Regions from separate parts of the Nonomuraea sp. GTA35 genome, predicted to be linked through region 1. Evidence: riboswitches for the same ligand, from Rfam matches in the RefSeq annotation. Region 1 holds a riboswitch; each other region holds the start of a gene.
What was found. A riboswitch is a leader RNA that binds a small molecule or an ion and turns the genes downstream of it on or off. The one in region 1 is predicted to bind cyclic di-AMP.

Region 1 (7,354 bases):
CCCGCCCAGCGACACGTCCTCCAGCGCGACCCTGACGGTGAGCTGCACCGGCGGGTCGTACCGGAGCACCTCCTCCACCACTTCCCTGGGCCGCCGCGCCGCCTGCGCCAGCAGCCCGTGCCGGAGCAGGGCCAGGACGCCGTTGGCGATGAGGTTGACGGTCGTCTCGTGGCCGGCCACGAGCAGGAGCACACAGGTGGCCAGGAGCTCGGCCTCGGTGAGCTCCCGCACGCCTGTCAGCGCGCTCAGGAGGTCGTCACCGGGCCGCTCCCGCCTGATCGCGGCGAGCTCGCGGAAGTAGTCGCCGAACTCCCTTCTGGCCCGCCCGGTTTCCGATAAGAGGCCTTCTGTAAGCATCGGGTCAAGGCCGCGGGCAAGCTTCTCGCTCCAGCCGCGAAAGCGTTCGTGGTCCTCTGGAGGCACCCCGAGCATCTCGCTGATCACCATGACCGGCAGCGGGTAGGCGAGCCCCGACACGAGGTCGGCCTCGTCGGGCAGCGCGCGGATCAGCGACGCGGCGATCTCCTCGACGCGCGGGCGGAGCCGTTCGATCATGCGCGGGGTGAACGCCCTGCTCACCAGGGCACGCAGCCTCGTGTGGTCCGGTGGATCCAGCCATAGGAACGATGCAACGGGCTGACCTGGGTCGGCGCCGTTCTGCCTGCCGGAGCCGCGGCCGAAGCGCGGGTCGCGGAGCAGGGTCGTGCACAGCTCGTGCGTGGTGGCGACGAGCAGACCCCCGCGCGTACGGAAGAGGGCGCCACGCGCGCTCAGCTCCCGATAGCGGGAGTAAGGATCATGCAGAAATCCCCGATCGAACGGATCAAAACCCAGGACATCAGCCGGGCTCAGAGCCGCCGGATCCGGAGCACCGGGAGGCCCCATGAGATCGCTCATCCTGGACTGATCGGCGCCGACATATCGCGAGTAGGTCACATATTTCGGATCATGTCAATAGTGCTGGTCAAGCGCGGCGATTGTAATGCTTGACGACCTTTCCAGGATGCGTTTACCGTCTGCGAGGAGCGACTTCGGCCCGGTGAAGAGGCCCAAGTCAGCTGTTGGGGGGGAGGGCTCCCGATGGATGTGCTCACTGAAGGTGTTGAGCTGAGCCATGCGGATCTTGCATTGCTCGCGGAGCTGGCCAAGGGGGTCACGGTCGACCGGGTGGGCAGACGGCTGGACATCAGCGGGCGCACAGTGCGCAGGAGACTACGTGGCATCTGCGACCGCATCGGTGTCGCCACGGCGATCGAGGCCGTGGCATGGGCGGCCCGCCGCCAGCTGATCTAGCGGCGAGCGGCCAGGGGAAGGGGGTCCGGGGTCAGTCGGCGATGCGTACCGCGCCGGCGAACGGCCTGTTGGCGATCGAGGCGATCCGTACGACGTCACCGGTCTGCGGCGCGTGCACCATCATGCCGCCGCCCAGGTAGATGCCCACGTGGTGCAGGTCGCTGTAGAAGAACACCAGGTCGCCGGGGCGCATCTCCTCGCGTGAGATGTGCCTGCCGGCGGTCCACTGGCTGCCGGTGTAGTGCGGCAGGGAGATGCCGACCTTCTGGTAGGCGGCCATGACCAGGCCCGAGCAGTCGTAGGAGCTGGGGCCCTCGGCGCCCCAGACGTACGGCTTGAGCTGCTGCGTGAGCGCCCACCGCGCGGCCTGGGCGGCCTTGCCGCTGCCAACGATCGGCAGGTTGACGCGCTGCGCCCGCGTGCCGGGACGGCCGGCCTCGCCCAGCGCCCGCCTGAACAGGTTGCTCTCGACCTTGGTGACCAGCTTGGTGATCTTGTCGCGCTTGGTGTCGAGCTCGGAGACGATCTCCTGGACCTCGTCGATGCGTGCCTGGGCGCCGGCCCTGGCGCGCTCGGCGGCCTCCCTGGCCTGGGTGACCTGGTTGACCTCCGCGCCCTGCTGCTGCTCCAGCACGTCCATGGTGGCGGCGCGGTCGAGGAAGGAGTCGGGGTCGCCGGCGGTGGCGAACGCCAGCATCCGGTTCAGCCCGCCGGTCATGTACGCGTTCTGGGCCAGCAGCGCGACCTCCGTACGCTTGGCCTCGAGCTCGGCCTCACTGGTCGCCAGCGTCTTCCGCGCCGCGTCGGCGGCCTTCTTGGCGGTCTTGAGCTTCTCGCGCTGGCCGTTGTACTCCTCGGTCAGCGTCTCGATCTCGTTGTGCATCTTCTCGACCTGCTTGGCCAGGTCCTGGAGTGAAGGCTTGGGGTCCGCGGACGCCGGGCCGACGGGAATGGCGATCAGGAGCGCCGCGACTGTGAGACTCACCACACCGCCGAGGCGGCGTGATCGCCGGAGCCGTTCCTGAGGGCGCGCGTGCTTGCCCGCCGTCTTCTCCCCGCCGTTGCGCGTGCGCTTCACCAACCAAGCTCCCTTCCTCGACGCCTACCGGGTTAGCTGACGGGTTCGGGCCGGAGCAGCCCTACCGAACGACTCGGATTCACCCCTGGCGGCGGGCGATGGGGGTCGCCGCCGGTGGGTCCCCGGCTCCCCTCGCGGGGATTGGGCGTGTTCCTCGCGCGCGACACGCGGGGAACATCGTCGCTGGACACTAATGCACTCCGAGTTCGTGCTCAACCGGAACTGCCGAGTTCATAGAGGTTTCACAACCGAAGGGTCACAAGGTGATCTCGTGCCTGACTGTGCTGATCGGACTTTATGTCCCCTTCGTTGCTGCTTCAGCCGGATGTGGGGAGCGTGCTCATATGGCCACCACATGTAACAGGATGGGCCCAGAGATGGGAGTTAAGTCTGAGCCGTAATGACATCTGTACTCTGGAGGGCCATGGAGCAGGTGGCCGAACTGGCAACGTCCGAGACCGGGCCCGAGACCGCGGTGGTGGTCCGGCGTGCCCGCACGCCCGACGTCCGGACGGTCAGGCGGCTGGTCGACACCTACGCGGGCGCAGGTCCTCGGCTCCTGGAGAAGGCCACGGTCACCCTGTACGAGGACGTACAGGAGTTCTGGGTGGCCGAGCGGGGCGGGCAGGTCGTCGGCTGCGGTGCGCTCCACGTGCTGTGGGAGGATCTCGCGGAGGTCCGCACCGTGGCGGTGGATCCGGAGTGCCGCGGCATGGGCGTCGGCCATCGGATCGTCTCGGCGCTGATACAGCACGCGAAGGATCTGGGTCTGCGACGTGTATTCTGTCTGACTTTTGAGGTGGACTTCTTCGCGAGGCACGGCTTCCGCCCGATTCAGGGCACGCCGGTCTCTCCCGAGGTCTACGCCGAGCTGCTGGCCTCGTACGACGAGGGTGTGGCGGAGTTCCTCGACCTGGAACACGTCAAACCGAACACCCTGGGCAACACCCGCATGCTGCTCCATCTGACATCGGGTGACGCAGACCTTGACCAGATGGAAAGGTGATTGTTGATACCTATGTCGATACGTTGGGCAGCACAGGCATGTGTCCTGACACGTGCCACATGCGCACTCGAAGCGAGGTGACACGGTGAGCACCGGACAGCCGCCGTATCCGCAGGACGAATCCGGCGAGAATTCCGCGCCCGGCACCCCTTACGGGCAGCAGAACACGGGCCGCCACCCTGGCGAGCCCGACCCGGACGTGACTGTGGTCGGCTACCGGGCGGACGACGCCTACGGCCAGCAACCCCAGTACGGCCAGCAGCAGGGTTACGGCCAGCAGGGTTACGGCCAGCAGCAGGGCTATGGCCAACCCCAGCACGGCCAGCAGCAGGGCTACGGCCAGCAGGGCTACGGACAGCAATACGACCAGCAGCAGTACGGTCAGCAGCAGGGCTACGGCCAGCAACAGCAGTCCCAGCCCGACTACGGCCAGCAGCAGGGCTACGGGCAGCAATACGACCAGCAGCAGTACGGTCAGCAGCAGGGCTACGGCCAGCAACCCCAGTCGGGCCAGCAGCCCCAATACGGCCAGCAGCAGGGCTACGGACAGCAGCAGCAGTCCCAGCCGGGTTACGGCCAGCAGCAGTACGGCGACCAGCAGGGCTACGGCCAGCAGCCCGGCTACGGCCAGCAGCCGCAGTCGGGCCAGCAGCCCGGCTACGCCCAGCAGCCCCCGTCGCAGCCCGGCTACGGGCAGCAGGCCGCTTACGGCCAGCAGCAGCAGTCCCAGCCGGACTACGGTCAGCAGGCCGCCTACGGGCAGCAGGCCCCGTCGCAGCCCGACTACGGCCAGCAGGCGCAGTACGGTCAGCAGGCCCCGTCGCAGCCCGACTACGGTCAGCAGGCCGCTTACGGCCAGCAGCAGCAGTCCCAGCCGGACTACGGTCAGCAGCAGCAGTCGCAGCCCGACTACGGCCAGCAGGGCCAGTACGGTCAGCAGCAGGGCTACGGCCAGCAGGGATATGGACAGCAGCAGCAGTCCCAGCCCGGCTACGCCCAGCCCGGTTACGGCCAGCAGCAGTACGGCGACCAGCAGCAGTACGGCCAGCAGGGCTACGGGCAGCAGCCGCAGCAGTACGGGCAGGGCGGCTACGGCCAGCAGCCCGGCTACGGGCAGCCCTACGGCCAGCCGGTCGGCGTGCAGCCTCCCGGGGCGCCGGCGCCGCTGGCCGAGTGGTGGCAGCGCCTGGTGGCGAGGATCATCGACGGTGTGATCTTCGGCGTCGTGATGTGGGTGGTGTCGCTCGCCCTCACCCCGCTGTACCCGTCCTACAGCTCGATCACCGGGCTCACGTCCGGGCTGACGTTCGGGTTGCTGTACTACCTGGCCGTCGCGATCGTCGTGACCCTGATCTACGTGGCCTACGACTTCCTCCTGGTCAAGCTGAAGGGCCAGACGGTCGGCAAGATGGTCATGGGCATCAAGGTCGCTCAGGTCGGCGGCCCCGTCCCGCCGGAGGGCCTGCCCAACGACGTCTCGCTCAAGCGGGCGCTCGTCACGGTGGGCGGCTACATCGTCTACTGGGTCCCCCTGGTCGGCCCTCTGCTCTCCGCCGTCGCGTACGGGCTGAACGGTGCCTCGCAGCTGTGGGACAAGCCGCTGCAGCAGACCTTCGCGGACAAGTTCGCGAAGACGGTGGTGGTGAAGATCAAGTAGTCTTCCGGAGACGCGACATAGGGGCCGGCCTCGCCGGCCCCTATGTTTTGTGTGTGGACCTGTACCAGAATTAGTTGGCGACCCGAGCCCCCGACGACGCGAGGTGGCAGTTATGGCCGGGACGGCACCGCGGACGGACGTGCTGCCCGCCGAATGGTGGGAACGCCTCGGCGCCCGGCTGATTGAAGCACTCGTCTTCGGGGTCTTCTATTACATTCTGTTCATCGCGCTGTGGGGCATCTTCCGGACTGTCGGGATGGCCGAGGTCTTCGGCGGCCGGCTGCCGGGGGTCTTGGCGTGGCTGGTGGCCGGCCTGGCTTATGCGGGCTACGACTGGTGGGCGCATTCCCGGCGCGGGCGGACCTTCGGTAAGGCGATCATGAGGATTCGCCTGTCCCCGGAGGGGCTGCCGTCCCGGGTTCTGCTCAGGCGGACCCTGGTCTATCCCGCCCCGATCATGCTCATGGGCATTCCGGTCGTCAATCTCGTGGCCGGAATGCTGCTGTTCGGGGTGGGGCTGCTCATCCTGATGGACAAGCCCCTGGAGCGGGGCCCGCATGACCGGGCAGCGGGAACGAGGGTGGTAAAAGATCTTCGCTGAGCTACCCGTACCTGGGGCGATGCCTTTTCGCAAAATTTTCGGTTGATCCGGTAAGGAGCCTGGAGAGACTGGCATTAGGCTATGGGGCGTCCGGGTTGCCGGATGTTGGCGCCCCTGCGGCACGCAGGGTATCTGTGTGGCGCTATGGTCGGTTGCGGGTGGTTGCCGCCCTGGGTGTGCATGAGGGGGCCAGGCTCCCCGTGGTCACGCTCCCAGCGCTTAATGCGCCCCCGAAACCCCGCAAGCCGTGGAGGCGAGGACGAATGGAAGCCCTAACAGACGTATTGTCAGCGCTCATCCCCCCGGTCGTGGTGGGTGGCGCCTTCATCTTTGGCGTAGTGAAGCTGGTCCGGTCCGAGGCGCTGGGAGGCCGGCGAAACCGCGAGGATCAGCCCGAGAGCCAGAACTGATCGGCTAGTCAGCCGAATCCCCGTAGCGCTGAATTGTCTCCACGCCTTTCCGGGTATATGTTTGGGCAGGCGAATGAAACAATGCTCCGCGAAAGGATTGCGTACATGGCCAAGCAGATCCAGGAGATTCTCATCGATGACCTCGATGGGGGCGAGGCCAATGAGACGGTCAGCTTCGCTATTGACGGCTCCACCTATGAGATTGACCTCAGCGACCTTAACGCGAAGAAGCTGAGGGACGCTCTGACGCCTTTCGTGCAGCATGCGCGCAGGGCGGGCGCCGTGTCCACGCGCCGGCGCGGCCGGGGCGGCAACCGTGCGATGAGCCGCGAGAAGAGCTCCGAGATCCGGCAGTGGGCCAAGGCTCACGGCCTGCCGGTCAGCGAGCGCGGCCGCATCGCCTCCACCGTCGTGGAGAAGTACGAAGCCGCCCACTAAGGTGCCGGCTCCCGACCATGCGCTTATGATGCTCGCCTCGGACCCCGGCGGCCGCCATAAGCGCATGATCGTTTCCGTGGCGCTCCCGAATGCGGGACGTTCCGGAAGATGATCTCCTGAGGCGCCCATATGTGGGCGTTTTGGGCGCACGCGTTCCGGCCCCGTCCGCGGCACCGTTTGACCGGCGGTGCCGGCATAAGTGATGGCGGCGGGCGCGAATGCCGTGTGGGGCGGCCATGCCTCATTCGACGTACGCCGGGCGCGTACGAACTGGGCGGCGGCCGCCCACATTGGCTTGTGCGGCGGGCATTGAGGTTCGCGCGGAGGTTGTAGCCCGTCGCATCGAGCGCTTCGCATGCCGCCCCCGTGGAACGGGCCACGTGAAAAAGCCGTGGCGCTCGCTCTTCACTCGCTGTAACGCTTAAGCCGGGCTCGGGCAGACCCGCCGCCGCCGAAAACCCTGTCCCTGCGCGGATGTGGCGTGCTCCGGATTACCGGCAAGCCCGCTGCGGCGAGCCGGGCATAAGCGGCAAGTGCGAGCATCCCTCACACAATGCCGCATCTGGTCGTCATCCACTCCCGCAATGCCGCCATCCTGCGCGGGTACGGGATTCGGATTCCGCGTACCCGCGAGTGCGGGAGAGAGTAGCGGGAATGCCCGCGGCTCGGCTGTCATGCGGGGGAAGGGCGGCTATGGCGCGGATACCGTCCGGTAACCGGGCTGACCGGATGGCGGATTAGTGATTACCGTCTGTGCGGGATGCGTGCTCGAGGCCGACAGGGGCCCTACGCCGTCAAGATCGTGAATTGTCGCCCGATCACCGGCATGCGGAAGGATGGAGCGCATTGACCGGTCTGTCCGACTGCAATG
Region 2 (7,354 bases), on a different contig from region 1:
CTGTGGGACCGCTGGGGGGTTCCGTGGACGGTGACCCCCCTCCGCCGTGCCTTAAGGATGCACAGACGTGAACAAGCCCGTCGTTCTGGTCGCAGAGGAGCTGTCCGAGGCTGGCCTCGCCGTACTCGGTGCTGATTTCGAGGTCCGCCACACCGACGGCGCCGACCGTTCCCAGTTCCTGCCCGCTCTCGCCGACGTGGACGCGCTCATCGTGCGCTCCGCCACCCAGGTCGACGCCGAGGCGATCGCCGCGGCCCCCAAGCTGCGCGTGGTCGCCCGCGCCGGTGTCGGGCTCGACAACGTCGACGTCGAGGCGGCCACCAAGGCCGGTGTCATGGTCGTGAACGCCCCGACCTCCAACATCACCAGCGCCGCCGAGCAGACGATCGCCCTCATCCTGGCCAGCGCGCGCAACACGGCCCAGGCCCACGCCGCGCTGAAGAACGGCGAGTGGAAGCGGTCGAAGTACACCGGTGTCGAGCTCGACGAGAAGGTCATCGGCATCCTCGGCCTGGGCAAGATCGGCCAGCTCGTGGCGCAGCGCCTGCAGCCGTTCGGCGTCGAGCTGATCGCCTACGACCCCTACCTGCCGCCGGCCCGCGCCGCGCAGATGGGCGTCAAGCTGCTCAGCCTCGAAGAGGTGCTCAAGCAGGCCGACTTCCTCACCGTGCACCTGCCCAAGTCCAAGGAGACGATCGGGCTCATCGGTGACAAGGAGCTGCACCAGGTCAAGCCGAGCGTCCGCATCGTCAACGTGGCCCGCGGCGGCATCGTGGACGAGAGCGCGCTCTACTCGGCGATCAAGGAGGGCCGGGTCGCGGGAGCCGGCCTGGACGTCTTCTCCAAGGAGCCGTGCACCGACAGCCCGCTGTTCGAGCTGGACCAGGTCGTCGTCACGCCGCACCTCGGCGCCTCCACGCACGAGGCCCAGGAGAAGGCCGGCACCCAGGTCGCGCGGAGCGTGAAGCTGGCGCTGGCGGGCGAGTTCGTGCCGGACGCGGTCAACGTCCAGGGCGGCGCCGTGGCCGAGGACGTCAAGCCGGGCCTGCCGCTGGCCGAGAAGCTCGGCCGCGTCTTCACCGCGCTGGCCGGCGAGGTGGCCACCAAGCTCGACGTCGAGGTGCGCGGCGAGATCGCCGCCCAGGACGTGCGGGTGATCGAGCTGGCCGCGCTCAAGGGCGTCTTCGCCGACGTGGTCGAGGAGCAGGTCACCTACGTCAACGCGCCGCTGCTGGCCAAGGACCGCGGCATCACCGTCGAGCTGGTCACCAGCTCCGAGAGCCCCGACTGGCGCAACGTGGTGACCGTGCGCGGCGTGCTCGCCGACGGCCGCACCGTGTCGGTCTCCGGCACGCTCTCCGGCCCCCGGCAGATCACCAAGATCGTCGAGGTCAACGGCTACGAGATGGAGATCGAGCCGACGGCCCACCTGTGCTTCTACACCTACACCGACCGCCCCGGCATCGTCGGCGTGGTGGGCAGGCTCCTGGGCGAGCACAGCATCAACATCGCCTCGATGCAGGTGGCCCGTGACGTCAAGGGCGGCAAGGCGCTCATCGCGCTGACCGTCGACTCCGCCATCCCCGCCGAGGTCGTCGAGCAGATCGGGTCCGAGATCGGCGCCGAGAGCGGCCGCTCGGTGGACCTGGAGGACTGACCTCCCGGATCTCGCGCAGGGCCGTCACCCGTCCGGGTGGCGGCCCTTTGCGTCTCAGCATGCAAGATACTAGGACTTCCGAGCAGATCCTCGGGTACTGTGGCTGCTAATGCGCCAGGTGTTCGTACTCATTGCCTGCCGCGGCGGGGCCTGTTAGGGCAGGTCGACGACCCGCCGCGGAGTGCGGCGTTGTGTCGGCCAGTAAGTCCCATTCGTCCGGTCCGTGACCCGGACCACGAGATCAGGCCCGGTCGGATTCGCGACCGGAGTCCGGCTTCCCACTGGAACGCGTCCGCGAAATGAGCTGAGTCACATGTACGACATGTACGCCTGGAACCGCACCGAAGAGCAGCAGGACGAGGCCGCCGAGGCCCTGCAGACCGCGCTGGACCGCCGCGACAACGGCGGCGCCCCTCAGAATTCGAGCCGGTAGAAGACGGCTGTCCGCCGTAGCGCGGGCACGAGCTTGATGACCGAGGCCACCGTCCGGTGCACGGCCGACAGGCGATCGAAGCCGTCGATGTCGAACGCGCTCACCACCTCCAGGCAGCGCAGCCCCGGATGGATGGCCCGCAGCGCGGCGGGGCCGTCGATCGCCCAGTGCATCGTGGCCCCGGCCTTCCGCACGGGTTTGTTGAGCCGCTGCAGCCGCAGCCCGAGCGGGCTCAGGGCGTCGAAGACGAACCCGCCGCCCGGGAAGCGGTCCACGATCGCCCGCAGCAGCGCGGGGCCTTCGCTCCGGTCGAGGTAGTAGAGCAGGCCCTCCGCGACGACCAGCGCGGGAGCGTCCGCGGGCACCCGCTCCAGCCAGCCCAGGTCGGTGACCGAGGTGCCGATCAGGTCGTGGCCCGGCCGCTCGGGGAACAGCCGCCGGCGCAGCTCGACGACCTCCGGATAGTCCACGTCGTACCAGCGCACGGACGGCGGCGGGTCCATCCGGTACACCCGGGTGTCGAGCCCGCAGCCCAGGTGCAACACGGTCGCCCCGGGACGGGCGCCGAGGAACTCGCCCGCCCACCTGTCGATGAAGCGTGCCCGCAGTGCCACGGCCCTGGCCATCCTGGCGTCGAGCCCGGTCTCGCGGAAGTCGTGGTCGATCCGCTCGATCGCCTCCGCCGCCATCCGGTCGCCGAGTATCGGGTGCGGGGAGGTCGCGTCGAGCGCTCTGCCGTACAGGGTGGCCAGGAGCGTCGCCTTCTCCCCGGTCAGGTGCACCTTCTCGGATGACATATCCGACACGCTACGCCCGTGGTACCAACACCTGCCCTTCTGGATACGAAGAGTGTTGATAGCGTCGCTATACGTGTTCATCCATGCAGGAGGTTCCCCCATGCGCGCTTCCCTGAGCGTGATCCGTCGCGCCGCGACCGTAGCCCTGCCCGCTCTGACCGTCGCGGCGCTGCTCGCCGTCCCCGCCCACGCGCAGGAGTCCTACCTGCGCATCACCACCTACCACGGCGGCAGCACCACGCAGTGGTTCCTGACCTGCCGTCCGGAAGGCGGCGTCCACCCCGACCCCGTCGCCGCCTGCGACAGGCTGGACGAGTTCGGCGGCGACCTGGACCGGATCAGGTACCGGCCGGACGTGCCCTGCCCGAAGATCTTCGACCCGGTGCACGTCGAGATCCGGGGCGACTATCGGGGCGAGCCGAAGGACTTCGCCGACGACTACCCGAACCCGTGCTTCGTGGCGCACCTCGCCGCCCCGATCGTGCCCTGACCGCCTGCTGAGGAGGACGAGCGGCCCCGCGGGGGAAAGCGGGGCCGCTCGGGCTTCTCAGAGGGTGGCGGTCACGTCGGCGGGCACGGTTTCGCGGCGCTGTTCGAGCTGTTCGGCCCACTGGCGCACGCCCTTGGGGTCCGGCCGGACAGCGCCGACGAAGGCCTGCCTGCGCCAGTGGGAGAGCTTCTCCTCCTTCACCACGTCGCCCGACCGCGGCGCGTGCACCATGTGGCCGGGCTTGGAGATCATCCCGACGTGGCCCAGGTTGCTGAAGAACACCAGGTCGCCGGGTCTTAGATCGTTCCAGGAGATCTTCCTGGAGAAGGCCCCGTACTGCTCGCGGGCCGTTCTCGGCAGGTCGATCCCCGCCTTCTCGTACGCCCGGAGCATGAGCCCCGAGCAGTCGTACCCTCGATCGCTGGTTCCGCCCCAGACGTACGGGATGCCGCGCTTGTCCATGGCGTAGTCGAGGGCGATCTTCCAGGCGGGTCTGGGCGCCTGGGCCTGCCTGATGCGCCGGATCTCGGCGCCGGTGAGGGTGGTGGTGTCCTTGTCGGTGGCGGACCGGGCGGCGACCTCGTCGCCGGTGGCCGCCTGGGCGGCGGGGGTGGCCAGGATGAGTCCGGCAGAAGCTGCTGCCAGGACGATGGCGGTGCGAGACAGAGCACTGTCCTTCCATACGGCCGACCGGGTTAGCTGACGGGCTCGGGCCTGGAAGACAGCCCTACGGCGCTGACCGCCGATTCGCCCCTGGGGGAAAGTGGGTCCCCGGCTCCACGCAGCGGCTGCGTGGATTAGGCTCGACGGACTCTAACGAAACGGTCAAAAGGTCGCAATCCCCCCAAACCGGACGTCCGGAAAATGAGATGGTGTGTTCGTCAGACGAGACGAGCCGGTATGGTTGCCGTCATGGAGTCGCGTAACATCCGCCTGGCCGTCATCCCTGGGGATGGCATCGGCACCGAGGTCGTCGCCGAAGGGCTCAAGGTCCTGGAGGCAGTAGGCACGAAGATCGAGCCCACGCACTACGACCTGGGGGCCGCACGCTACCACCGTACCGGCGAGACTCTCCCCGACTCGGTGCTCGACGAGCTGCGCGGCTACGACGCGATCCTGCTCGGCGCCATCGGCGACCCCAGCGTGCCGCCCGGCATCCTCGAGCGCGACCTCCTGCTGCGACTCCGCTTCGCCTTCGACCACTACGTCAACCTGCGGCCGGTCAAGCTGTTCCCCGGCGTGGCGACCCCCCTGGCCGGCACGCCGACGGAGAACATCGACATGATCGTCGTGCGTGAGGGCACCGAGGGCCTCTACGCCGGCACGGGCGGCGTCATGCGGCGCGGCACGCCGCACGAGATCGCCACCCAGGAGTCGCTCAACACCGCCCACGGCGTCGAGCGCGTGGTGCGTTACGCGTTCGAGAAGGCCAAGACCCGGCCGCGCAGGAAGCTGACCCTCGTCCACAAGACGAACGTGCTCACCTTCGCCGGCGACCTGTGGCAGCGCACGGTCAACCGCGTGGCCGAGGAGTACCCGGAGGTCAGCACCGACTACTGCCACATCGACGCGGCCTCGATGTTCTTCGTGACCCAGCCCGAGCGCTTCGACGTGGTCGTCACCGACAACCTGTTCGGCGACATCATCACCGACCTCGGCGCGGCCATCGCCGGCGGCATCGGCCTGGCGGCCAGCGGCAACATCAACCCGGAGGGCGCGGCGCCCAGCATGTTCGAGCCGGTGCACGGCAGCGCCCCCGACATCGCCGGCCAGGGCAAGGCCGACCCCACCGCGACCATCCTGTCCGTCTCCATGCTCCTCGACCACCTCGGCCTGCACGACGAGGCGGCCAGGGTCGAGCGGGCGGTCGCCGACGACATCGCCGAGCGCGGGGCAAGCCGCAGCACCAGCGAGATCGGCGACGACATCACCGCGCGAGTATCCGGCTAGGACCGCCTAGCCCCGTACGCGCCTGGCGGTCCGAGGAGGACTGCCGGGCGCGTTTTCGTGTACCCAGGCCACGGCGGTAATCGGGCCAACCCCCCATCAACCGCTTGCCATCCCATATAGCGAGACAATAGGAAGTACGGACCGCCCCCGGGAGCGCGACAGCTCCCGGAGGGGTGACCGGATTCCGGTAGATTTCGGTAGACCGTAGAGAGAAGGACCGCCGTCATGACCATCGCTCAGAAGCTCAGCTTCGACGTGCAGCTATCCGACCACGCTCGCACCGCAGCCGAGCGGGAGCAGGTACTGGCGAACCCCGGATTCGGGCAGACGTTCACCGATCACATGATCTCGATCGACTACACCGAGGGCGAGGGCTGGCACGACGCCAGGCTCATGCCGTACGGTCCGCTCTCGCTCGACCCCGCCACCTCGGTCTTCCACTACGCGCAGGAGCTGTTCGAGGGCCTGAAGGCCTACCGGCAGATCGGCGGCTCGATCGTCACCTTCCGCCCGTACGCCAACGCCGGCCGCTTCAACCGCTCGGCCGCGCGCATGGCCATGCCCGAGCTGCCGGAGGAGACGTTCGTCGAGTCGCTGGAGCTGCTCGTCCAGACCGACAAGGAGTGGGTGCCCACCACCGAGGGGCACAGCCTCTACCTGCGCCCCTTCATGATCGCCACCCAGGCGGGGCTCGGGGTCAACTACCCGTCGAAGACCTACAAGTACATGGTCATCGCCTCGCCGGCGGCCTCGTACTTCACCGGTGGCGTCAAGCCCGTCTCCGTCTGGCTGTCCACCGAGTACACCCGCGCCGCCCCCGGCGGCACCGGCTTCGCCAAGTGCGGCGGCAACTACGCCGCGGCGTTCGTGGCGCAGCGGCAGGCGGTGGAGAACGGCTGCGACCAGGTCGTGTGGCTGGACGCGCAGGAGCACCGGTACGTCGAGGAGATGGGCGGGATGAACCTGTTCTTCGTCTTCGGCGACAAGCTCGTCACGCCCGCCCTCACCGGCACCCTGCTGCCCGGCATCACCCGCGAGTCGATCCTGGAGCTGGCCGGCGACCTGGGGCTGGAGACGGAGGAGCGGCTCATCACGGTGGACGAGTGGCAGGAGGCGAGCGCGTCCGGCGACCTCACCGAGGTGTTCGCGTGCGGCACGGCGGCCGTGGTGACGCCGGTCGGCACGGTCAAGGGCGCCGACCGCTCCTGGACCGTGGCCGACGGCACGCCGGGCCCGGTGACGATGCGGGTGCGCGAGGAGCTCGTCGGCATCCAGTACGGCGCCCGCCCCGACACCCACAACTGGATCCACAAGATCGGCTGAACCGGCCGGTGGTGAGCCCTCCCGGCAGGGCTCACCACCATTCCCCGGTATTCAGCGACAATTCCCACGGCGCCGGCAGGAACAGCGGCTCGGTGAGCGTCGCGACCGTTTCCCGGCCGTATGCGCGGCCACCCGGCTCGCTGAAGAGCCGCACCGTCCGCTGCGCCGGATCGACCACCAGATAAAGCGGCACCCCGGCCGGCGAGTAACTGCGCGGCTTGACGTAGAAGTCGTCGTAGGAACTGCCCGAAGAAACGATGTCGACGAGCAGCAGCGTCGAATCCCCGTGCACCGCGTAATCCTTGTGCAACCGCGGCGCCCGGGGCACCACCGTCAGGTCGGGCACGTACCGATCGGCCTGACGGCCCAGGTAGACGGTGATGTTCGGCCAGATCTGCCAGCCCCGCTCGACCGCCGGGGCGAGCAGCCCGCGCAGCACCCGGAACATGCACGTGTTGTGCTGCCAGGTGCCCGCCTCGTTGACCACGATCCGGCCGCTCACCGTTTCCACCCGATATTCGGGGTGCAATTCACGCACGGTACGGAATCGCTCTTCGAGGGGCACGGCCATGCACTCCGTCCTTTCTGGCGGCGGAGTGACAGAGCGTATGCCGGAACGGGTGTGTGAATACAGGGCGTGCGGCGCTAGTTCTTTCTGATCAGCGTCATCCCGTCGGCCACGGGCAGCATCACGACGGTCACCC
Region 3 (7,354 bases), on a different contig from region 1:
GCGGCACTGCTCATCGTCGCCAACCCGGTCAACCTCGCCTCCCTGGCCGGCGGCGCCATCACCGCCGCCCACGAGCCGCTGCCGCTCGGCCGGCAACTCATCCTCGCCGCCGTGTTCGTCGTCATCGGCAGCATTGGCGTGCTCACCCCCTACGCCACCGCCCTCAGCGCAGGCGGCGAACAGCGACTTCAGCGGATGCGCGGCTGGCTCATCCGGCACAACGGCGCCCTCACCCTGCTGCTGCTCCTGGTCTTCGCCCTGCTGTTCCTCGCCAAAGGCCTGCGCGGCCTGCTCAGCTGACCAGACCTCAACACCGTCCTGGCCTGGGACGCAGGGCTCACGCCCCGGATCAAAGGACCATAAGGCACTGAAGCTACGCCGGTTCTCGCCGGCGCTCGCCACCATCGCCGCCGCTCAGCGGCAGGCGCTTGGCCACATCCGCCGCAGAGCGCGGCCACCGCCGCCAGGCCCACGCCGGAGCGCGTGGACACCGGGGACGCCAGGGCGCTGCTCGCCACGCTCGGCATCGACCTCGACCGGGCCCACCGCAGCACCAGGGCCGGGGCCGACGACCCGGCGCCCTGGAGTCTGCGCCGCTCCCCGGTGCGGCCGCTGCGGGTCATGCTGTACGGGCCGCTCGGCCAGCTGTCCCTCGCCCTGCACGCCCGCAAGGCCGTCGAGGTGGCCATGTGGCGGGCGTCCGGCCGCCCGGTCACCGGCGAGGACCTGGTGTGGGGGCTGCTCGAAGGCCATGCCAACGGCGCCGCCCGCATCCTGGCGGGCGCCGGAGCCGACCTGTGCGAGCTCGTCCAGGAGCTGCGAGGGTCCGCCGCCCGCCGGGGCTTCGGGAGGCCTTGCCTGCGCGAACGTGACTTACGCGAGCGATTTGCTGTTCCGCTGCTCAAGGAACTGGGCGGGCCGTCCGGTCGGTCGCATGCCAAGCAGGACGACACAAGAGAGCACAGCGCTTCCACCGGAGCAGCGGATGAGGGCCAGCATCGCAAGCGGCGAGGACCTGGTGATGGCGAGCCCGGCGACCGCGTCGAAGAGGTGGAGGTGGAAATCGCGGCCAAGAGCGGCAGCACCGCGGTGAACACAGAACTGGCAGCGATGGGGAAGATTCACGACATGCTCGCCGGGCTGGAGGATCCAACTGCGCGGCGCCGAGTGCTGGGGTGGGCCTCGGGGATATTCACCGGCGCGCCGGCGGTGGACTGACAGGAGCGGCACGGGAAGGGCCGCCCGCTCTCGAGGGCGGGCCTGTGCCGGTCAGGGAGGGCTTGTCCACCAGCCGCCCGCAAAGGGGCGAGGCCGCCGCCCACGCCGGCAGCCAGCGGCGTCGTGTCCTGGCGTGGTGATCGTGCGCATGTCAGGGTGCGCACGGCAGAGGCTCCTGCAGGACCGAGACGCGAGCCGGGAACACGAAGGCGGGTTCTACTGATAGGCCCGGATATCACAACCTGCCGAATGGCAGAAGAGGCGGGGTGTTCTGAACCGCCCTGGCTTTGATGGAGACCTTGGTGTCCACCGAACGGCGATTCACAACGGCACCCCGGGAAATGCCCTCCCGAGGTGCCGCATCGCTTGCAGGTCAGGGCTATGAGGGCCGGATCTCAGCCACCAGGCGGGAGCTCCACGGGCACCAGTGGCCGCCGGGCAGGAATGCGCCGCCGGCCTCATCCAGGTGGTCCTCAAGGTATTGCATGCTGGAGTCGCAGACCTCGATGGCTACTTCGAAGAAGTCGATCGTGTTGGGGTCGAGGTGGAAGCTCCATCCGGGGTTGTAGGGGACGGGGCGCTTGATGATCCGGCCGTGGACGTGGATGCGCCCGGTTTCCTCGCCGCTGAGGATGCGGCGGGCGTGTGCGATCTTGGCTTCGTCGCGGAGCTCGATGTTGAATCGGGGGCGGCCGTCGGTGTCGGTGATGCGGAAATAGGCTGTTTCGGCTGCATGGGCGGGGACGCCTGGGGTGAGGATGAGCGTCATGACCGCCGCGAGTATGGCGGCGATCTTGGTGGGGATGCGTGTCATGGGGGCACCTCCGGTGACTCGGGTCGCGATCTGCGACCATCAGTAACTCACTGTAGTTGGCCCGTGACGCTAAGTTAATAGCTTGACCAGGCTTCGCCACCGAAACGGCCACTGCTCACCGTCCGGCCATGCCAAGCCGGAGTGCTGTCGTGGAATCTCAGACACCTCGGAGACTGGATCTTGAGGTCCAGGGGAAGAGATGTTCCTGATGGTGATGAAGAACTACCCGCCCGAGTTCAAGGCCGAGTACGGGATCGCGACCGGGGCATCAGCGAAGGGAAGTCGTGATCGGGCCCGTGATCGGCTTCCTCTTGGGCCGGTAGGTGCGGCCGGCTCGGGCGAGGTCACCGATCGGTTCCTTCTTCTTGGCGTCCACGCTCACTACCGGCGAACCGTCGGCGAGGAACTGTTCGACCGTGGTGTTGATGTGCTGGAACTCGGCGTCGCGGTCGGGAACCTGGCTGCCGGCGCGCCGCTTGGCCATGCCCTGGAGACTGAACCCCGCCGCGCAGCAGATCGCCCACTGCCGGGGCACTGATCGGGTGCCCGGCTGCGGTTGATTCCCGGGCCAGGTCCCGCAGCGAGGCCGTGGTCCAGTGCAGCGGGGAAACCGGATCACCGATCTCCCGCGGCTCGATCAACGCCTCAAGCGCCGGCGCCAGGCCCGGGTCATGCTCAGCAGCCGGCTTTCGTCCGCCACCGGGACGGCGCACCCGGCCCAGAACCGGTGCACCACCCGCGAGCTCGAGGAGTCCCTCATGATGGTCGGCTCCGACACCTCTGCCAGCCTGGCCACCACCACGATCCCGCCATGCCCGAGCGCATCGGCCTCAGCAGCCGGATACAAGCGGCGCTGCCGCTCGTCCGGATACGGCAGCACGGCTGCTGTCAGGCTGCGAACTTCACATCCCGGACCGCCAGGTCTGTCTCAGATATCGCTATGGAAGGCCATTTAGCACGCCACTCACCGAAGTTGCACTGAAACTCCACGCTTCGGGGCTAGGGCCCCTCAATCGGCTCTGACCACACCTGGTTGCTGCCCGGGCCGGACGTTCGTCGCAGCGAGGGTCATGAGTCAACGACTGAGCAGGTAGCGCCGCGGTGTGGTGCCGACCGTGCGGCGGAAGGCCGCCAGGAACGCGCTTGCCGTGGCGTAGCCGACGCTGTGTGCCACCCGGGACACCGGCTGCCCCTCGGCCAGCAGCGGCAGGGCGGCGCGCAGCCGTACCTGTGTGCGCCAGTGGTCGAAGCTCATGCCCGTGTCGCGCACGAACAGCCGTGTCAACGTCCGTCTGCTCACACCGGCCGCGCGAGCGTGAGCCTCCAAACTGCGTGAGTCGGCCGGGTCCGCCAGCAGGGCGGCCGCCACCATCTGGACCCGCTCGTCGGTGGGTTCCGGCACGTCGATGGGCTTGGTGGGCAGCGGACGCAGCAGGTCGGGCACCACGGCCTCGGCGCGCAGCCGCGCGTCGTCGGCGAGGTCGGTGCGGGCCAGGTAGCCGATCAGTTCGGCCAGCAGGCCATCGACGCCGACGGCGGTGGGCTCGCGCCAGTCCAGGGGGCAGTGCTCCGGCGCCAGGTACAGGCTGCACAGCACCGCGTCGCGGGTCGCGCCGGTCGCGTGGGCGATACCCGCCGGCAGCCACAGCGCCCTGGTGGGCGGCAGGACCCAGTAGACCTGGCCCACGTTGACGCTCAGGACACCGCGCCGGGTCCAGGCGAGTTGGTGGTGGGTGTGGCTGTGCGGGGGGATCCAGTCCCCAGAGGCCAGTGGGAAGTGGCCGACGATGATCGCGCCCATGTCCTCCATGCGACATAGTCTGTCCCCATCGCGGATTGTGGCCAAATATGGCAGATCAATAGCGTCGTCGGGTGCCGATAATCGTGTTGTGTCTTGTCCAGTTCATGCTCGTACTCGATGACACCGTCGTGAGCGTGGCCCTGCCCAGCATCCGCCATGAGCTGGGCTTCAGCGCGTCCGGGCTGCCCTGGGTAGTCAACGCCTACTTCCTGGCCTTCGGTGGGCTGTTGCTGCTGTGCGGCCGGATGGCGGATCTGCTGGGCCGCCGTCGCGTCTTCCTCATCGGGGTGGCGCTGTTCGGCTTGGCCAGCCTGGCCTGCGGGCTCGCGCAGGAGCCGTGGCAGCTCGTCATCGGGCGGTTCGGTCAGGGCGCGGGCTCCGCGATGGCCAGCCCTGCCGCGATGTCGATGATCACGTTGCTGTATCCGGGGCCCGAGGCGCGGGCCAAGGCGCTGGGCATCTGGGGCGGCATCGCGGCCCTCGGCGGGACCACGGGCCTGGTGCTGTCCGGGGCGCTGACCGACCTGGCGTCCTGGCGTGGGATCTTCCTGATCAACCTGCCCGTCGTCGCCGTGGCGCTGGCGTTGCTGCCCCGCCTGGTCCCCGAGTCCCGCGCGCCCGGAGGGCGCCGCCTCGACGTTCCCGGCGCGGTCCTGATCACCGGTGCTGCGGTGTCGCTGGTGTACGGGCTGCTGCGAGTGGGGGAGACCGGCTGGAGCGATCCTCTCGTCATCGGTGCCGTCGTACTCTCCGTCGCCTTGATGGTGGCCTTCCTGGTGGCGGAGTCACGGGCGGCAGCGCCGCTGGTGCCCCGATCGTTCCTGGCCTCGCGGACGCGGGTGGTCGCCAACGGCGCGACTCTGCTGTTCTCGATGGCGATGTACGCCATGTCCTTCCTGCTGATGCTTCAGGTGCAGACCGCTCTGGGATATAGCCCGCTGCTGGCCGGCATCGCCTACCTGCCTTACGGTGCGGGCATTCTGGCAGGCATGTGGCTGTCGTCCCGCCTCTCGCTCAGGATCGGGACACGATGGGCGCTTCTGCTGGCGTTCGTGGTCAACATCGCCGGTCTGTTGCTGCTGTCCGACGTGGCGGCGGGCGACTCCTACGCCGCACACGTCCTGCCCGGCATGCTCGTACTGAGCGTGGGCAACGGGTTGAGCCTGCCCCTCATGGCCACGGCCGCAGTCGACGGTACGACCGAGGCGGACGCCGGTCTCGGGTCGGCCCTGTTCACCTCCGTCCAGCAGATCGGTGGCGCTGTCGGGGTGGCCGCGCTGACCATGTTGGGCTACTCACGCGGGCTCACGGCGGGCGCGGTCTGCGTGGCGCTCGGCGCCGTGCTCATCGGCGCACTGCTTCCGTCGCGTCCACGTTTCGTGAAACAGACTGCCAATGAGCTTCGGCAAACTGGATCTACTATCGGGAGTAGGTAAAGAATTTCCTCGCCATCGCCCATGGCGCAGGGGATTCCGTTGCATTGTCCAGAGGTTGGCTTGCATCTTTCTATGCAGTTCGCTTACCTTCAAGGACTCAAGGCGTACGCCTGGCAGCATCGCTTGCCGCGTGGCGCCTCCATATTGCCGAGACCGTGTCTCACCAGCGCGTACGTCATACGTGCGGATGTGACGCGGCCGCCGAATTCGCGATCTCGCGGAACCGGGGACCCATCTGTTTCTGGGGTGAATCGGTGTGCTCCATGTGAGCGCTCCGTAGGGCACTTCCACGCCCGAACCCGTCAGCTAACCCGGTAGGCGGCATGGAAGCAAGGAGCAATTTCAGTAATGGCCAAGCACAGCTTCACCCGTGCCCTCATGCCCGGAAACCTTTCCCGCCTCGCGCTGGGGCTCAGCGTGGCAGCCGGTGCCGTTCTCGCCGCCGGCCCCGCCTTCGCCGCGGACCATGAATCCCAGAGCCAGGCCCAGAGGCCGGCGACTCAGGCGAGCGCACAGGCGGTGCTGAAGATTGCCGAGTCGCAGATCGGCGTTACGGAGAACTCCGCGGGCGGCGGGACTCCATTCCACAGCTGGTACATGTCGTCGCAGCGGGCGAAGGAGACCATCGCCCGTGACGGCGGCAGCATTCAGGCGTACGCCAACGCCCCGTGGTGCGCCATGTTCGTCTCCTGGGTGGGCGAGAAGGCGGGCGCCCGGCCGACCGTCGGCTGGGACGCCTACACCGTCACCTACGCCAAGTGGTTCCAGGCGAACAAGCGCTGGGGCACGGTGGCCAAGCCCGGTGCCATCGTCTTCTACGACTGGAACGGCAAGAGCACCTCGGGCATCGACCACGTGGGCATGGTGAAGCAGGACAACGGCAACGGCACGATCACCGCGATCGAAGGCAACACCGGCAACGGCAAGGTCGAGCAGCGGATCCGGCCCAAGTCCCAGGTCGTGGGCTACGGCTACCCCGATTACAAGGCCTGACGCAGCAGGTCGAAGACTCCTTGCCAGCGCGATGGTCAAAGGATCGCGGGTGGCGAGGGAGAGTCTCCTGCGCCACCCGCTGTTTTCTTGATCCGAAGTTGCCGAGTGACGTACTCCGCCTGCCCTGACCACCGGACTGGAGCGGACGTCGGCGGAAAGGGGCCTCCCATGCTGATGAATCGGTTCGAGACGCTCCTGGTCAACAGCTCGCCACGCCGAGCGCTGCAACGTTGGTACGAGGCGCCGCAGCTGATGAAGCTGGGCGGGCGAACTCCGGGCACCCGGGTTCTGGAGATCGGCGCTCGGCGACGGTCGGTGCGCTACGCCGGGCACGTGCGGCTGGCGCTGGGCGACGCCACCGATCTCCGTGTCGCCTTCGGGATCATCCACCACATCCCTGATCGGCGAGCCGCACTGGCTGAGGCAGCGCGAGTCCTTGCCGCAAGGGGCGGGTTCCACTTCGGCGAGGTGACGGCGACTGCCCTGGCACGCCCGTCCTTCCGGCGTCTGCTTGAGCATCCCGAGGAAGACCGGTTCACGGCGGGGGAGTTCCTCGCCGAACTGCCCCGCCATGGCCTGAAGGTGGATGATCGCTGGGTCACCCGGATCGGTGGGGACTACGTGCTCGGTGTCGCACAGCGTCGCTGACCATCATGGGCGGACCGCACCGAGCAGGCGGTTGCGCCAGTAGTCGTCGAGGTCGACCACCTTGATGACATCGCCGGTTTGCGGCGCGTGCACCATCTTGCCGTTGCCGGCGTACATCCCCATGTGGCCGAGCCCCTTGCTGAAGAGCAGGTCTCCAGGCTGCAGCGCATCCAGGGGAACTCGGCGGCTGGCGCCCCACGCCCATTGAGTCCAGGTCGTCCGGGGCAGTTCGACTCCGCCGGTGCGCCAGGCGGCCTGGGTGAGGCCGGAGCAGTCGTAGGAGCCGGGCCCGGTGCCGCCGTATCGGTAGGGCTTGCCCACCTGGGCGAAGGCGAACTGGAGCGCGCGGCGGGCGTTGCCGGATGCCGGGCCGGTGTACTCGATGCCGGGGCTGTTGGGATCGCCGGTCTGGAAGGTGCCCAACCGGCGCAGGAGCTTGGTCTG

Region 2: another riboswitch for cyclic di-AMP. It lies ahead of ACBJ32_RS28300 (C40 family peptidase); the one in region 1 lies ahead of ACBJ32_RS35935 (NlpC/P60 family protein).
Region 3: another riboswitch for cyclic di-AMP. It lies ahead of ACBJ32_RS32745 (CHAP domain-containing protein); the one in region 1 lies ahead of ACBJ32_RS35935 (NlpC/P60 family protein).

Annotation. Positions count from the first base shown of each region.
Region 1 is NZ_JBGNUV010000009.1:336,922-344,275, reverse strand. It holds gene ACBJ32_RS35945 (cytochrome P450) at 1-579, opposite strand, end outside; gene ACBJ32_RS35940 (LuxR C-terminal-related transcriptional regulator) at 1,081-1,293, shown strand; gene ACBJ32_RS35935 (NlpC/P60 family protein) at 1,325-2,371, opposite strand; cyclic di-AMP (ydaO/yuaA leader) riboswitch at 2,378-2,529, opposite strand; gene ACBJ32_RS35930 (amino-acid N-acetyltransferase) at 2,796-3,377, shown strand; gene ACBJ32_RS35925 (RDD family protein) at 3,463-5,034, shown strand; gene ACBJ32_RS35920 (RDD family protein) at 5,147-5,635, shown strand; gene ACBJ32_RS35915 (Lsr2 family protein) at 6,151-6,483, shown strand.
Region 2 is NZ_JBGNUV010000006.1:360,485-367,838, reverse strand. It holds gene serA (phosphoglycerate dehydrogenase) at 68-1,657, shown strand; gene ACBJ32_RS28310 (class I SAM-dependent methyltransferase) at 2,072-2,887, opposite strand; gene ACBJ32_RS28305 (SSI family serine proteinase inhibitor) at 2,988-3,377, shown strand; gene ACBJ32_RS28300 (C40 family peptidase) at 3,435-3,839, opposite strand; cyclic di-AMP (ydaO/yuaA leader) riboswitch at 4,047-4,191, opposite strand; gene ACBJ32_RS28295 (3-isopropylmalate dehydrogenase) at 4,290-5,327, shown strand; gene ACBJ32_RS28290 (branched-chain amino acid aminotransferase) at 5,553-6,650, shown strand; gene ACBJ32_RS28285 (Uma2 family endonuclease) at 6,682-7,221, opposite strand; gene ACBJ32_RS28280 (O-methyltransferase) at 7,296-7,354, opposite strand, start outside.
Region 3 is NZ_JBGNUV010000008.1:205,676-213,029, forward strand. It holds gene ACBJ32_RS32715 (GAP family protein) at 1-300, shown strand, start outside; gene ACBJ32_RS32720 (hypothetical protein) at 484-1,218, shown strand; gene ACBJ32_RS32725 (calmodulin-binding protein) at 1,598-2,032, opposite strand; partial or broken gene ACBJ32_RS32730 (hypothetical protein) at 2,301-2,745, opposite strand; gene ACBJ32_RS32735 (helix-turn-helix transcriptional regulator) at 3,108-3,842, opposite strand; gene ACBJ32_RS32740 (MFS transporter) at 3,917-5,269, shown strand; cyclic di-AMP (ydaO/yuaA leader) riboswitch at 5,459-5,605, shown strand; gene ACBJ32_RS32745 (CHAP domain-containing protein) at 5,789-6,262, shown strand; gene ACBJ32_RS32750 (SAM-dependent methyltransferase) at 6,431-6,910, shown strand; gene ACBJ32_RS32755 (NlpC/P60 family protein) at 6,914-7,354, opposite strand, start outside.